DNA from 2 places in the Bradyrhizobium sp. CCBAU 051011 genome. Region 1 is predicted to be linked to the other one. Evidence: predicted binding sites of a transcription regulator. Region 1 holds the regulator's gene; the other holds the start of a gene.
The links. Region 1 encodes PhoB, which activates phosphate uptake and scavenging genes when phosphate is short. Its sites were predicted from a motif close to TGTCATNNANCTGTCAT; they were not measured.

Region 1 (7,510 bases):
TTCATAGGCCGGAAGGTGATGGACGTCTGGGTCGAATCCATCGAGCACCGGGGAAGCCGGCAGAGTCTGTTCCGCGATCAGTACAACGCGTTGGGCAAGCGCAATCTTACGGCTATCGAGCGGATCGTGACCGCGAAATACCAGCGCGGCGCCGCTCACAACCGTCAGCATCCCTATGTCGAGGTGCTGTTCTCGGATATCACTGAAAGCGGCGAGGAACTGGATCTCGGCGGCCTTATACGCCTGCCCTTGCCGCCGGAATTTGTCAGGCTGGGTTAAGCCCAGTCGAACGTACGACACTCCGACGATGTCTGGAAGTATCCGCCGGATTTTCCGCGATGCCGCGCCTCAGCACGGCCGACGCCCTCTCGCCGTCCGGACCGACCAAACATCACAACCAGCAAAAGGACCGCAGATGAAAAAGCCCATTCTCTCGATTGAAGAACCCGAGCCGAAAAAGGCAGCGCGAGCCGACCGGCCTCCTACCGAAGGTTTCGTGACGGTTGTCGACGGCCATTTCAAGTCAGAATTCAATACAGCGGAGGCTGCCGAAGCAGCGGGCAGAAAACTGAAGACGGCTTATCCGATGCTCCAGATTGAAATCTACGATGCCGCCACCCAGGTCCGCACGTTGTTGAGTTAGCCTCCGGCCGCGTGCGGCAATCCGTTCACGCCTGCAGTCGAGCCACCCTATTCCACGCCCGCCTCATGCGGAGTGAACTGGTAGACCGAGGAGCAGAACTCGCAGGTCACCACCACCTTGTCGTCCTTGACCATCTCGGCGCGATCCTTGGGCGCGAAGCTTTTCAGCATCGCCGACACCGCCTCCCGCGAGCAGGAGCATTGCGCGCGCAGGGGCAGCGGCGTGAACACGCGCACGCCGCGCTCGTGAAACAAGCGATATAGCAGCCGCTCGCCCGACAGATCGGGATCGATCAGTTCGACGTCCTCGACGGTGCCGATCAGCGACTGGCCCTCGACCCAGGCATCGTCCTCGGCAACGGTGTGCGTCACCGTACCGTCAGGCGCATCACCCGGATGCAGATCGGCCTGCCGCGCCCGCTCGGGCGACTTCGGCAGGAATTGCAGCAGCATGCCGCCAGCGCGCCAGCGATGCTTGCCGCCGCCGCGCAATTCCTCGCCGACCGCGAGCCGCACGCGGGTCGGGATCTGTTCGGAGCGCAGGAAATATTCATGCGCCGCGTCTTCCAGGCTGCCGCCGTCGAGCGCGACGAGACCCTGATAGCGGCTCATGTCCGCGCCCTGGTCGATGGTCATGGCGAGATGGCCCTTGCCGAGCAGCGCGCCCGAACTCTGGCCGTCCTTCAGCCGCCGCGTGTCATAGCGCGCATAGGCGCGCAGCCGATCCGGCGACTGGAAATCCACGATCAGGAACGACACCGGGCCGTCGGTCTGCGTCTGCAGGATGAAGCGGCCTTCGAATTTCAACGCCGTGCCGAGCAGCGTCGCCAGCACGATCGCCTCGCCGAGCAGTTTGCCGACCGGCGCCGGATAATCGTGCTTGGTCAGGATGTCGTCGAGCGCCGGGCCGAGCCGGGTCAGCCGTCCGCGCAGATCGAGCGAGGCGACCTCGAACGGCAGCACCGCGTCATCGACGGGAACGGACGAGGGCGCGCGAACGGGCGCCTCGGGTGTGATTTTGATGTCGGGGGAATCTGAAACCATGGCGCTCTATCTGGGGTCGGCAAGAGAAAAGTGAAGGGGGTGAAGAGCGGCGAAACTTTCTCCACGCGTCGTCCCTGCGAAAGCAGGGACCCATAACCACAGGCGTTTATCGTCACGAACGATGTCTGCCATACCGCGCAAAGAACGCGAGATCACGCGGTATGGGTCCCTGCTCCCGTGCGCAATCGCGCACTAGGCAGGGACGACATCAAGGCCTACGCCACTTCGTTGAAACACCAGGCCAGAATGCCCTTTTGCGCGTGCAGGCGATTTTCGGCCTCGTCGAACACCACCGATTGCGGGCCGTCGATCACCTCATCGGTGACCTCCTCGCCGCGATGGGCGGGCAGGCAGTGCATGAAGATCGCGTCCTTGCTGGCCAGCGACATCAGCTTCTCATTGACCTGATAGGGCTTCAGCACGTTGTGGCGGTGCTCGCCCTCCTTGTCGCCCATCGAGACCCAGGTGTCGGTGACGACGCAATCGGCGCCGCGCACGGCGGCTTCCGGATCGGTACCAAGCACGATCGGCGCGCCGGTCGCCTTGATCCAGTCGCGCATCACCTTTTTCGGCGCAAGCTCCGGCGGGGTCGCGACATTGAGCTGGAACTTGAAACGCTCGGCCGCGTGCGCCCAGGACGCCAGCACGTTGTTGTCGTCGCCGGTCCAGGCCACGGTCTTGCCCTCGATCGGCCCGCGATGCTCTTCGAAGGTCATCAGGTCGGCCATCACCTGGCAGGGGTGCGAGCGCCGCGTCAGGCCGTTGATCACGGGCACGGTGGCGTGCGCGGCAAGCTCGAGCAGCGCATCGTGGTTGAGGATGCGGATCATGATCGCATCGACATAGCGCGACAGCACGCGCGCGGTGTCGGCGATGGTCTCGCCGCGGCCGAGCTGCATCTCCGCGCCCGTCAGCATGATCGACTCGCCGCCGAGCTGGCGCATGCCGACGTCGAACGAGACGCGCGTGCGGGTCGAGGGACGTTCGAAGATCATCGCCAGCGTCTTGCCTTCGAGCGGCTTCTTGCCCTTTTCATGAGCCTTGAGCTTCGCCTTCATGTCGGCGCCCAGCGCCAGCATGTTGCGCAGCTCCTTTGGCGGCAACTCGTTGATGTCGAGGAAATGGCGGACGGACTTGCTCATCATCCCGCCGCCTTCTTCAACTGCGTAGCCGACAGCGCGCCGCAGGCGCGTTCCAGCATCTGGATGGATTGATCGATCTCGGCCTCGGTCACGATCAAGGGCGCGAGGAATCGCACCACATTGTCGCCGGCGCCGACGGTGAGCAATTTCTGGTCACGCAACGCATTGACGAGATCGCCCGAGGGCACCACGGCCTTGACGCCGACCAGAAGTCCCTCGCCGCGCACTTCCGAGAGCACGGCAGGATAGCGATCGACCACCGAGGCGAGTTTCTGTTTCAACAGCAGCGACATTTTCTGCACATGATCGAAGAAGCCGGGCTTCAGCATCACGTCGAGCACGGCGTTGGCGGCTGAAATCGCCAGCGGATTGCCGCCGAAGGTCGAGCCGTGCGAGCCGGGCGTCATGCCGCTCGCGGCCTCCGCCGTCGCCAGCACCGCACCGATCGGAAAACCGCCGCCGAGCGCTTTCGCCAGCGACATCACATCCGGCGTGACGCCGACGCGCTTGTAGGCAAACAGATCGCCGGTGCGGCCCATGCCGGTCTGCACCTCGTCGAACGCGAGCAACAGGCCCTTCTCGTCGCAGAGCTGGCGCAGCGCCTTGAAGAAGGATTGCGGCGCCGAGCGCACGCCGCCTTCGCCCTGCACCGGCTCGATCAGGATGCCCGCGGTGTTGGGACCGATCGCCTTCTTCACGGCTTCCAAATCGCCATGCGGCACCTGGTCAAAACCGTCCATGGGCGGGCCAAAGCCTTCGAGATATTTGGCGGAGCCGGTGGCCGCGAGCGTGCCCAGCGTGCGGCCGTGGAAGGCGCCCTCGAAGGTGACGAGGCGATAGCGCTCGGGATGGCCCTTGGAGAATTGATAGCGGCGCACGACCTTGATCACGCCTTCCATCGCCTCGGCGCCCGAATTGCAGAAAAACACCAGGTCGGCAAAGCTCTGCTCGCACAGCCGCGCGGCCAGCTTCTCGCCATCGGGCGACTTGAACAGGTTCGACATGTGCCAGAGTTTCGTCGCCTGTTCCTGCAGCGCCTTGATCAGATGCGGATGGCAGTGACCCAGCGCATTCACCGCGACGCCCGAGGTGAAATCGAGATAGCGCTCGCCATTGGTTGCGGTCAGCCAGCAGCCCTCGCCGCTTTCGAAGCCGAGATCGACCCTGGCGAAGACGGGAAGCAGATGCGACGTGGCGCTATTGGTCATGGCAATCACAAAAGGTTTGCACTGAAGGTTGACCGGCCGGGGACACGCAGGCAGTGGCGCGAACGCGGCAGCAGCCGGTCTGGCGAAAACGAAACGTGCCGCCTCTTAAGGGCGGCACGTGAGAGGTATTCTATGTCGGCCGGGAGCGCTGTCAACACGCCACGGAACGGCCTTTCCTGCAGTGCAAGATGCCAAAATCCGTAGGATTGCGGTGTGGTGGAAAACACGCAGTGAAACGCCTAGATGTCAGAAGATGTGGACGTTGGGGCGCGGACTCTTGCGCCCGAGTCACGCCATATTGTAGCGTTTGGGCTGTCGGGTACGACATCTCGTGCGGCAGTTCTGATCCCTAAGAGTCCATTTGTGCAGGCGTAAACGTTCGGGCGCGGTTAACGCGCCCGGCGAGGGCTAAGGGATTCTGACCGCAGGGATTTTTGAGACGAATGACATCGCCCGCGCTGCCCTCGATTGGCCGGCGCGATGCGAAGGGAAGATTACGATGACGGTTTTGACCTGGTCCGACGATCGCGTCGAGCAGCTGAAGAAGCTCTGGGAAGCCGGATTGTCCGCGAGCCAGATTGCCGCGGAACTCGGAAATGTGACGCGAAACGCCGTAATCGGCAAAGTGCACCGGCTGGGCCTGTCCGGCCGAGCCAAGAGTCCCTCCTCGGCCGCTCCGCGGCAGCGCAAGGCACGCCCCGCCGCCCAGCAGATGATGCGGGTGTCGCGCCCGGTCTCGCGCGGCAACACCGCGCTGGCGCACGCTTTCGAGGTGGAGATCGAGGCCGATCCGGTCGCCTTCGACAATGTAGTGCCGATGAGCCAGCGGCTGTCGCTGCTCGAACTGAACGAGGCGACCTGCCACTGGCCGGTCGGCGATCCTTCGAGCCCGGAATTCTTCTTCTGCGGCGGCAAGGCGCTCAGCGGCCTGCCCTACTGCGCGCATCACTCGCGCGTGGCGTATCAACCGGCCGCCGATCGGCGGCGGCAGCAGCCGAAGCAGACGAGGTAAGGCGCGCTCATTTGCGCGAGACGTAAGCGCTCCGCGCAAGGTGCGCTCCCTCGCCCCGCTCTTGCGGGGCCACGACGAGCGAAGCTCGCGCTGAGAGGGTTGGGGTGAGGGACTCTGTCCGCGATTGTGGTCTATCGATAGACCTGTGCCCCCTCACCCGGATCGCCGATGCGGCAACCACCGTCATTGCCAGCGACAAACGCCGAAGCTTTTGCGCAAGGGAACGAAAGCGACGAAGCAATCCATACTTGCCGCGTGGCACTATGGATTGCTTCGCTTCGCTTCGCTCGCAATGACGATGAGAGAGCTGCCGCTTTGCCGGGGACGACGGTGGAGTTTGCGCGGATGATAGCGAAGCCTTACGGCTCCACCTTGGCAAACCGGTCATCCAGCGCATAACCGGCGCCGCGCACGGTACGGATCGGGTCCTGCTCGCGGCCGGGGTTGAGCAGCTTGCGCAGGCGGCCGATGTGGACGTCGACGGTGCGTTCGTCGATATAGATGTCGCGGCCCCAGACGCTGTCGAGCAATTGCTCGCGGCTGAACACGCGGCCGGGATGTTCGAGGAAAAATTCCAGCAGGCGATATTCGGTCGGGCCGAGGTCGATCTGGCGGCCGGAGCGCGCGACGCGGCGTTTCTCGCGGTCGAGTTCGATGTCGCCATAGGTCAGCACGGTAGCGAGCCGCTCCGGGCTTGCCCGACGCAACAGGCCTTTCACCCGCGCCAGGAGTTCCGGCACCGAGAACGGCTTGACGATGTAGTCGTCGGCACCGGTCGCAAGCCCCCGCACCCGCTCGCTCTCCTCGCCGCGCGCGGTCAGCATGATGATCGGTAGTTGCTTGGTTTCGGGGCGAGCGCGCAGGCGGCGGCACAGCTCGATGCCGGAGAGGCCCGGCAGCATCCAGTCGAGCACGACGAGGTCGGGCACGCGCTCCTTCAGCCGCGTATCGGCGTCGTCGCCGCGGCCTACGGTCTCGACCTCATAGCCTTCAGCGTCGAGGTTGTAGCGCAACAGCGTGGTCAGCGCTTCCTCGTCCTCGACCACCATAATGCGTGCGCTCATCCTTTTCTTGCCTCTTCTGTCTGACGCGTTTTCTTCACGCGAACCGGCCTCCACTTCGCTCGAAAACGCTACGTCAACTATTCGGCACGGTCGTAGCAAACGTCGTCATGTCGCCCTTCGGGCGCTTGTCGAGCATCTGCTGTCCCTCGATCATGTAGAACACGGTTTCGGCGATGTTGGTCGCGTGGTCGCCGATCCGCTCAATATTCTTGGCGCAGAACATCAAATGAATGCAGAACGAGATGTTGCGCGGGTCTTCCATCATGTAGGTGAGAAGTTCGCGGAACAGCGAGGTGCAGATGGCGTCGACTTCCTCGTCGCCTTTCCAGACCGCCATTGCCGCCGGCAGGTCGTGCGCGGCATAGGCGTCCAGCACCGACTTGACCTGCGTTTGCACCAGATCGGTCATGTGTTCGAGGCCGCGCATCAGCTTCAGCGGCTGGAAATCGTTCTCCAGGGCCGCGACCCGCTTGCCCATGTTCTTGGCGAGATCGCCGATCCGCTCCAGATCGGTGGCGACGCGCATGGCGCCGACGATTTCGCGCAAGTCGATCGCCATCGGCTGGCGGCGGGCGATGGTCAATACCGCTCGCTCCTCGATCAAATGCTGCAGGCGGTCGATCTCGACATCGGTTGCGACGACGCGCTTGCCGAGTGCGACGTCGCGGCGGACCAGCGCGTCGACAGATTCGGTGATCATGCGTTCGGCCAGGCCGCCCATCTCCGCGACCAGGCGGGTGAGTTCCTGAAGGTCGCTGTCGAACGCCTTGGCGGTGTGCTCGGAAGCCATGTCTTGTCTCCTCAGCCGAACCGGCCGGTGATGTAATCCTGGGTGCGTCGGTCGCTCGGCGAAGTGAAGATCTTGTTGGTGTCGTCGAATTCGATCAGCTCGCCGAGATACATGAAGGCGGTCTTGTCGGAGACGCGCGCCGCCTGCTGCATATTATGGGTGACGATGGCGATGGTGTAGTCCTCCGCCAGTTCCTGAATCAGTTCCTCGATCTTGGCGGTCGAGATCGGGTCGAGCGCCGAACAGGGTTCGTCAAACAGGATTACCTCGGGCCTGACAGCGACCGTGCGGGCGATGCAGAGCCGCTGCTGCTGGCCGCCGGACAGCGAGAGGCCGGAGGCGTTCAGCTTGTCCTTGACCTCGTTCCACAGCGCGCCGCCGCGCAGCGCCTTCTCGACCCGGCCGTCCATTTCCGACTTCGAGATCTTCTCATAGAGGCGGATGCCGAAGGCGATGTTTTCGTAGATCGTCATCGGGAACGGCGTCGGCTTCTGGAACACCATGCCGACGCGGGCCCGCAGCAAATTGAGGTCGAGCTTGGGGTCAAGGATGTTGGTCTGGTCGAGCATCAGCTGACCGGTCGCCTTCTGGCCGGGATAAAGGTCGTA
Region 2 (7,510 bases), 3.2 Mb from region 1:
CCGCCAGCGCGATGATCGCAAACGCGGCGACCGAACCGCACAAGCCGCAGAAACGGATGGAACCATCCAAGGCAAGCGACAAGGCAGACGACATGCCCCGCAAACATGCCGACGATATCGAGACCCTGCGCGAGGAAGCCGCCGATTGCCGCGCCTGCCCCCTCTACAAGAACGCGACCCAGACCGTGTTCGGCGAAGGGGCGCAAACGGCGCGGATCATGCTGGTCGGCGAGCAGCCCGGCGACAAGGAAGATCTCGCCGGCAAACCGTTCGTCGGGCCCGCGGGCCAAATGCTCGACCGCGCACTGGACGAGGCCGGCATCGACCGCCGCAAGGTCTACGTCACCAATGCGGTCAAACATTTCAAGTTTGTGCCGCGCGGAAAAATCCGCCTGCACCAGAAGCCGAGCACGCCGGAGATCAAGGCCTGCCGGCAGTGGTACGAACGCGAGCTCGCCGCGATCGAACCCGAACTGGTGGTGGCGATGGGCGCCACCGCGGCGCAAAGCGTGTTCGGCAAGATCACCCCGATCAACAAGAACCGCGGCCGCCCGATCGATCTCGACGACGGCACCAGGGTCTTGGTGACAGTGCACCCGTCCTATCTGCTGCGCTTGCCGGACGCCGACGCCAAGGCGCGCGAATACCGGCGTTTCGTTCAGGACCTCAAAATAGCCGCTACCGTGCTGCGAAAATCAGCACATGCGGCCTGAATTCCGCCAAGCCGGCAGCCGCAATATCTGGTGAAAAATAACGGGAAAAATTGACAATCCCGTCTGCAACCATTAATTGATGGGATACACAATCGCATTCTCAAGGGAATGTGGGACGTTCTGGTTCACGCCGTGACGCTCCTACATGGTCGACGCGCTGCGCGGTCCTCCTCCAGCCCCGGCGCCGTGCAGCGCTCGACCCTCTTTTTCCTCACGGCGCTACCCCATAAGCCGCGCTCGGCGGTCCATCGGCCGGAACCGTACAGGCGCCGGATCAGCAGCCTGGTGAGATGGCCTAGCCCCTCGCCGCGGCCTCCAGTTCTGCGATATCGAACTTGACCATCTTCAGCATTGCCTCCGCAACGCGCCTGGCTTTTGCAGGGTCGGGATCGCTCATCAACTCGCCGAGCCGTCTGGGTGCAATCTGCCAGGAGAGGCCCCAGCGGTCCTGCAGCCAGCCGCATTGCTCGATCTTGCCGCCCTCTTTCAGGGCGTCCCACAAGCGGTCGATCTCGGCCTGCGTGTCGCATTCCACCATGATCGAGAAGCTGTGGTTGAACGGATCGAGCGGGCCCGCCTCGATCGCCATGTAGCGCTGGTCTCCCAGGGTGAAGCCCGCGATCTTGACGCTGCCGGCGGGACCGCTCGGGCTCTCGGCCGGCAGGGCCGAAACCCACTGCACCGACGAACCGCGGATGAGCGAGGTGTAGAAGCCGATCGCGGCCTCCATGTCCTTCGCGAACCAGAGATGTTGTGTGACCTTCATCGGGGCTCCTTCCTCCAAATGGCCAGCGTGCGCACGGCCGCTTTCGTTCCAAGGACGGATGAAATGAACGTCCGCCGACAGGGACGACGAGATTTTCGCGTGCAGATCATCGGCCAAACCGCTGAACCGATAAGCAATTCAGGAGCGCCTGGTTGGATCCGCGCATCATAAATCGGTTCAAAGGAAAATAGTGAAGACCCGCACTGGAGATACGGGCTTTCCTTGATGTGCGATCAAACTTCAGCGGCGCTGCCGGTCGCCCGTGTCATCTAACCTTCAAGTGCCTCGGTCAAAAATGCCCGCCTCTCAGCCGATTTCGACGGGGTGTCAGAATGACCGATATCGCTCTTAATCAACGATCGGCGACGCAACGCCTGCCCAGCCGGCTTCGCGGCCGAACCTCGACAAGGGGTTCAATCCGCTGACCCTGATCCTGTTCTGCGGCATCCTCGCCGCCGGGCTGCTGTACGTTGCCTATAGCATCTACGTCGACATCGACGCGACCGGCATGCGGGTCACGGCCTACCTGCCCTATATCCTGCTGTTCGTCGCCCTCCTGATCGCGCTCGGCTTCGAATTCGTCAATGGCTTCCACGACACCGCCAACGCGGTCGCGACCGTGATCTACACCCACTTGATGCCGGCGGAATTCGCCGTGATGTGGTCAGGCTTCTTCAATTTCCTCGGCGTGCTGCTATCTTCCGGCGCGGTCGCCTTCGGCATCGTCTCGCTGCTGCCGGTGGAGTTGATCCTTCAGGTCGGAAGCAGCGCCGGTTTCGCAATGGTGTTCGCGCTGCTGATTGCCGCGATCGTCTGGAACCTCGGCACCTGGTATTTCGGCCTTCCGGCTTCCTCTTCGCACACGCTGATCGGCTCGATCATCGGCGTCGGCATCGCCAACGCGCTGATGCACGGCCGCGACGGCACTTCGGGTGTCGACTGGACCAAGGCGACCGAGATCGGCTACGCGCTGTTGCTCTCGCCGCTGTTCGGCTTCTGCATGGCGGCGATCCTGCTGCTGGCGCTGAAGTTCATCGTCCGCAATCCCGCGCTCTATGCCGCGCCCGAAGACAACAAGCCGCCGCCGATGTGGATCCGCGGCATCCTGATCGCGACCTGCACCGGCGTCAGCTTCGCGCACGGCTCCAACGATGGCCAGAAGGGCATGGGCCTGATCATGCTGATCCTGATCGGCACGGTGCCGACCGCCTACGCGCTGAACCGCGCGCTGCCGGAATCGCAGGTGGTGCAATTCCAGAAGACCTCGGAGGCCGCCTCCAAGGTAATCGCCGCCAGGGGCGCCGGCCACAGCATCATCGGCGATCCGCGCCCTGCGGTGACGCAATACGTTTCTGCCCGCAAGATCAGCGAAGGCACCTATCCCTCGCTGGCCGTGCTGGTGAAGGACATCGGTGACCAGGTCCAGAAATACGGCTCGCTGAACAAGGTGCCGGCCGAAGCCGTCGGCAACACCCGCAACGACATGTACCTGACGTCGGAGGCGATCCGCTTCCTGATGAAGGACAAGGAAAACGACCTGAACAAGGAAGAGGTCGACACCCTCAAGGCCTACAAGGCCTCGCTCGACTCAGCCACCAAGTTCATCCCGCTCTGGGTCAAAATCGCAGTCGCGATCGCACTCGGGCTGGGCACCATGATCGGCTGGAAGCGCATCGTCATCACCGTCGGCGAGAAGATCGGCAAGTCGCATCTGACCTACGCGCAAGGTGCGTCCGCCGAACTGGTTGCCGCCTCCACGATCGGCGTCGCCGACGTGTTCGGCCTGCCGGTTTCCACCACCCACGTGCTGTCATCCGGCGTCGCCGGCACGATGGCGGCCAACGGTTCGGGCCTGCAGATGGCGACTGTGCGCAATCTCTTGATGGCATGGGTGCTGACGCTGCCGGCCGCGATCTGCCTGTCGGCAGGCCTCTACGTGCTGTTCTCGAATCTGTTCTGAGTATCGGGTCGGTACGGTAGGGTCGCTGCCACACAGGCAGCAGCCTCGACGGGTAGCGGAAGGCCGGAACCAAACTCCGGCCTTTTGCTTTCCGCTAGTGCCCTGACTGATGATACGGCAGGACATCGACGTTCATACATCACACGACCCCAACAGCTCTGCAGCTGGAGCCCGCCATGACCAAAAAGCCGCCGGATGGCACCATCCACGACCGCATTCAGGCGGAAATGCTTGATAGTTTCGATGAGGAACTGGAACTTGAAATCGACGACGATCGTCTCGATGCACTGACCAATGAATTTGCCGACCATACGGAAGAAGAAACGATCGATCGGCGCGTCTACTTCAAGGAATTATTCCGTCTGCAGGGCGAACTGGTAAAATTGCAGACCTGGGTGCAGCACCACAAGCTCAAGGTGGTGGTGATTTTCGAGGGGCGCGATTCCGCCGGCAAGGGCGGCGTCATCAAGCGCATCACCCAGAGACTCAATCCGAGGGTCTGCCGCGTCGCGGCGCTTCCGGCGCCGAACGAGCGTGAGCGCACGCAATGGTATTTCCAGCGTTATGTTTCGCATTTGCCGGCCGGCGGTGAGATCGTGCTGTTCGACCGTAGCTGGTATAACCGCGCCGGCGTCGAGCGCGTCATGGGCTTCTGCACCGAAGACGACGTTGAAGAATTCTTCCGGTCGGTGCCGGAATTCGAGCGTATGCTCGTGCGCTCCGGAATCATCCTCATCAAGTACTGGTTCTCCATCACCGACGAACAGCAGTATTTGCGCTTCACGATGCGAATCCACGATCCGCTCAAGCAGTGGAAGCTCAGCCCGATGGATGTGGAATCGCGCAGCCGCTGGGAGCAATACACCAAGGCCAAGGAAGCGATGCTGGAGCGTACCCACATTCCGGAAGCTCCCTGGAACATCGTCGAAGCCGACGACAAGAAGAAGGCAAGGCTGAACTGCATCGCGCATCTGCTCGAACAAATTCCCTACCAGGAAATCAAGCAGGAGCGGGTGGTTCTGCCGGCGCGGGTTCGCAACCCCGAATATAGCCGCGCGCCGGTTCCAGCCGAAATGTACGTACCGGAGCGCTATTGAGCGGCCGCTTCACGGTCGGCGCCATCAACGTGCTGAGCCCGGCCGGCGTGCTGCGGATCGGCGACGCCGCCGTGTTCGGGGTGATCACTTCGCTCAGATATCGAGCGTCGCGCCGGACGGAAAATAATGAAGGCCCGCACTGGAGATACGGGCCTTCCTTGATGTGCGGTCAAACTTCACATGCGATCGAGGGTGAAGAACCTCTACGCCGCCGCGAGCTTGTTCTCGACCAGCTTGATCCAGTACGAGGTGCCGTACACGATCGCCTCGTCGTTGAAATCATAGGCGGGGTGATGGAGACCCGCGCTGTCGCCGTTGCCGCAGAAGATGAACGCGCCGGGACGCGCTTCCAGCATGTAGGAAAAATCTTCCGCGCCCATCAGCGGCGGCATGTCATGGACGTTCTGGGCGCCGGCCACTTCCCTGGCCACCTGCGTCGCGAACTCGGTCTGCTCGGCGTGATTGTTGGTGACGGGATAGCCACGCTCGTAAATCAGATCGATCTTGGCGCCGGTCATTTTGGCCACGCCCTCGCACACCTCGCGGACCCGCTTCTCGACCGTCTCACGCACTTCCGCCGTCAGTGTCCGCACGGTGCCGCGGAGTTCGGCGGTGTGCGGAATGACGTTGCGCGCGTTGCCGGCATGGAACTCGCAGATCGAGATCACCGCCGACTCCAGGGGATCGATTGTCCGCGAGACAATCGACTGCAGCGCGGTGATGAGCTGCGAACCGACCAGGACGGAATCGATGCATTTGTTCGGGCGCGCGGCATGGCCGCCGAGGCCCTCGATCTTGATGTCGATCGAGTCGGTCGCGGCCATTACCGGGCCGGGCCGGATGGCGAAGGAGCCGATCGGAATCCCGGGTCCGTTATGCATGCCATAGACCTGCTCGATGCCGAACCGGTCCATCAGTCCGTCCTGGATCATGGCGGCGGCGCCGGCCCCGCCCTCCTCGGCCGGCTGGAAGATCACGACCGCGTTGCCGGCGAAATTCCGGGTCTCGGCAAGGTACCGCGCTGCACCCAAAAGCATCGCGGTGTGGCCGTCGTGGCCGCAGGCGTGCATCTTGCCCGGCGTTTTGGAGGCATGGGGAAGGTTGGTCGCCTCCTCGATCGGCAGCGCGTCCATGTCGGCGCGGAGCCCGATCACCTTGATCTCGCCCTTGCCGGGCTGCTTGCCCTTGATGACGCCGACGACGCCGGTACGGCCGAGGCCGGTAGCCACCTCGTCGCAGCCGAATTCGCGCAGGCGATCCGCCACGAATGCTGCGGTGCGGTGGACGTCGTACAGCAATTCGGGGTTTTCATGAATATCGCGGCGCCAGGCCTGAATATCGGGTTGCAGATCGGCGACGCGGTTGACGATAGGCATGGGATTCTCGAACCTCAGTTTGGAACGCGTAAGGCTTTTGTAGCATGCAAGCGGCGGTCCACCCAACCGCCTGCCGCAGAGCCCCCATCCCCACCTGGAGCACGGTTGGAAAGCCGAACCTGGACGGGTCACGCGGCCAGCGTGTTCTCGACCAGCCTGATCCAGTAAGACGTGCCGAACACGATCGCCTCGTCGTTGAAATTGTAGGCGGGGTGATGCAGCCCTGCGCTGTCGCCGTTGCCGCAGAAGATCAGCGCACCCGGCCGCTGCTCCAGCATGAAGGCGAAATCTTCGCCGGCCATCAGCGGTGGCATCTCCTGCACATTGGCATCGCCGGCGATTTCTCTGGCTGCCCGCATCGCGACATCTGTCTGCCTGATATGGTTGACCGTTACCGGATAGCCGCGATCGTAGGTCAGATCGATCCTGGCGCCGGTGATCTGCGCCACGCCGGCGACGACCTCGCGGACCCGCCGTTCCACCAGATCCCGCACTTCGCCGTTCAGGGTACGGACGGTGCCCTTCAACTCGGCGGTTTGCGGAATCACGTTGCGGGCGTTGCCGGCGTGAAATTCGCACATCGAAATGACGGCAGATTCCAGCGGATCGACGCTACGCGACACGATCGACTGCAGCGCCGTGATCAGCTGCGCGCCGACAAGGACGGAATCGATGCTTTGGTGCGGCTGCGCGGCGTGCCCACCGCGCCCCTCGATTTTGATGAGGACGGCATCGCCTCCGGCCATGATCGGGCCGGGCCGCAGCGCGAACGAGCCGACCGGAATGCCGGGACCGTTATGCATGCCGTAGACCTGCTCGATACCGAAGCGGTCCATCAGCCCGTCCTTGATCATGGCGACGGCACCCGCGCCGCCCTCCTCGGCCGGCTGGAAGATCACGACCGCATTGCCTGCGAAATTGCGGGTCTCGGCGAGATAGCGCGCGGCCCCCAAAAGCATCGCGGTGTGGCCGTCATGGCCGCAGGCGTGCATCTTGCCCTTCGTTTTGGACGCGTAAGGCAGATTGGTCGCCTCCTCGATCGGCAGCGCGTCCATGTCCGCTCGCAGCCCGATGACCTTCACGTCACCATTGCCAGCGGGCCTGTTGCCCTTGATGACGCCGACGACGCCGGTGCGGCCGATACCGGTAATAACCTCGTCGCAGCCGAATTCCCGCAACCGGTCTGCCACCAATGCCGCAGTGCGGTGCACCTCGTAGAGCAATTCCGGGTGTTCATGAATATCCCGGCGCCAGGCCTGGATGTCGGGTTGAAACTCGGCGACACGATTGACGATGGGCATGGGGATAGCAGGCTTTCCGGATTGAACGCTTCTGCCCCTGTAGCATGCAAGGGGCGGTCCAACCAACGCACTCTGCTGGCAGACCTCCCGTCCGAGCCGTCATGGCCGGGGCTTGTCCCGGCCATCCACGTCTGACTAATAAACGCCCAAGAAGGCGTGGATTCCCGGAACAAGTCCGGGCATGACGGCGTCGATGGGTGGAAGCTGAGAAATGCCGAAACGGCTTGAAGGCGATTTCGACTATATCGTGGTCGGTGCAGGGACTGCCGGCTGCATCATGGCCAACCGGCTGTCGGC

Region 2: ACH79_RS22710 (inorganic phosphate transporter) is a predicted target of PhoB. The motif match lies at 1,743-1,759, and genes of this name have one in related genera.

Annotation. Positions count from the first base shown of each region.
Region 1 covers NZ_CP022222.1:1,695,693-1,703,202, forward strand. The annotation lists gene ACH79_RS08140 (signal transduction histidine kinase) at 1-279, shown strand, start outside; gene ACH79_RS08145 (hypothetical protein) at 416-643, shown strand; gene ACH79_RS08150 (Hsp33 family molecular chaperone) at 691-1,686, opposite strand; gene argF (ornithine carbamoyltransferase) at 1,902-2,828, opposite strand; gene ACH79_RS08160 (aspartate aminotransferase family protein) at 2,828-4,036, opposite strand; gene ACH79_RS08165 (GcrA family cell cycle regulator) at 4,536-5,048, shown strand; gene phoB (phosphate regulon transcriptional regulator PhoB) at 5,408-6,112, opposite strand; gene phoU (phosphate signaling complex protein PhoU) at 6,186-6,902, opposite strand; gene pstB (phosphate ABC transporter ATP-binding protein PstB) at 6,914-7,510, opposite strand, start outside.
Region 2 covers NZ_CP022222.1:4,859,753-4,867,262, reverse strand. The annotation lists gene ACH79_RS22720 (UdgX family uracil-DNA binding protein) at 1-713, shown strand, start outside; gene ACH79_RS22715 (VOC family protein) at 1,009-1,479, opposite strand; gene ACH79_RS22710 (inorganic phosphate transporter) at 1,838-3,439, shown strand; gene ppk2 (polyphosphate kinase 2) at 3,616-4,536, shown strand; gene ACH79_RS22700 (M20 aminoacylase family protein) at 4,740-5,912, opposite strand; gene ACH79_RS22695 (M20 aminoacylase family protein) at 6,041-7,213, opposite strand; gene ACH79_RS22690 (GMC family oxidoreductase) at 7,425-7,510, shown strand, end outside.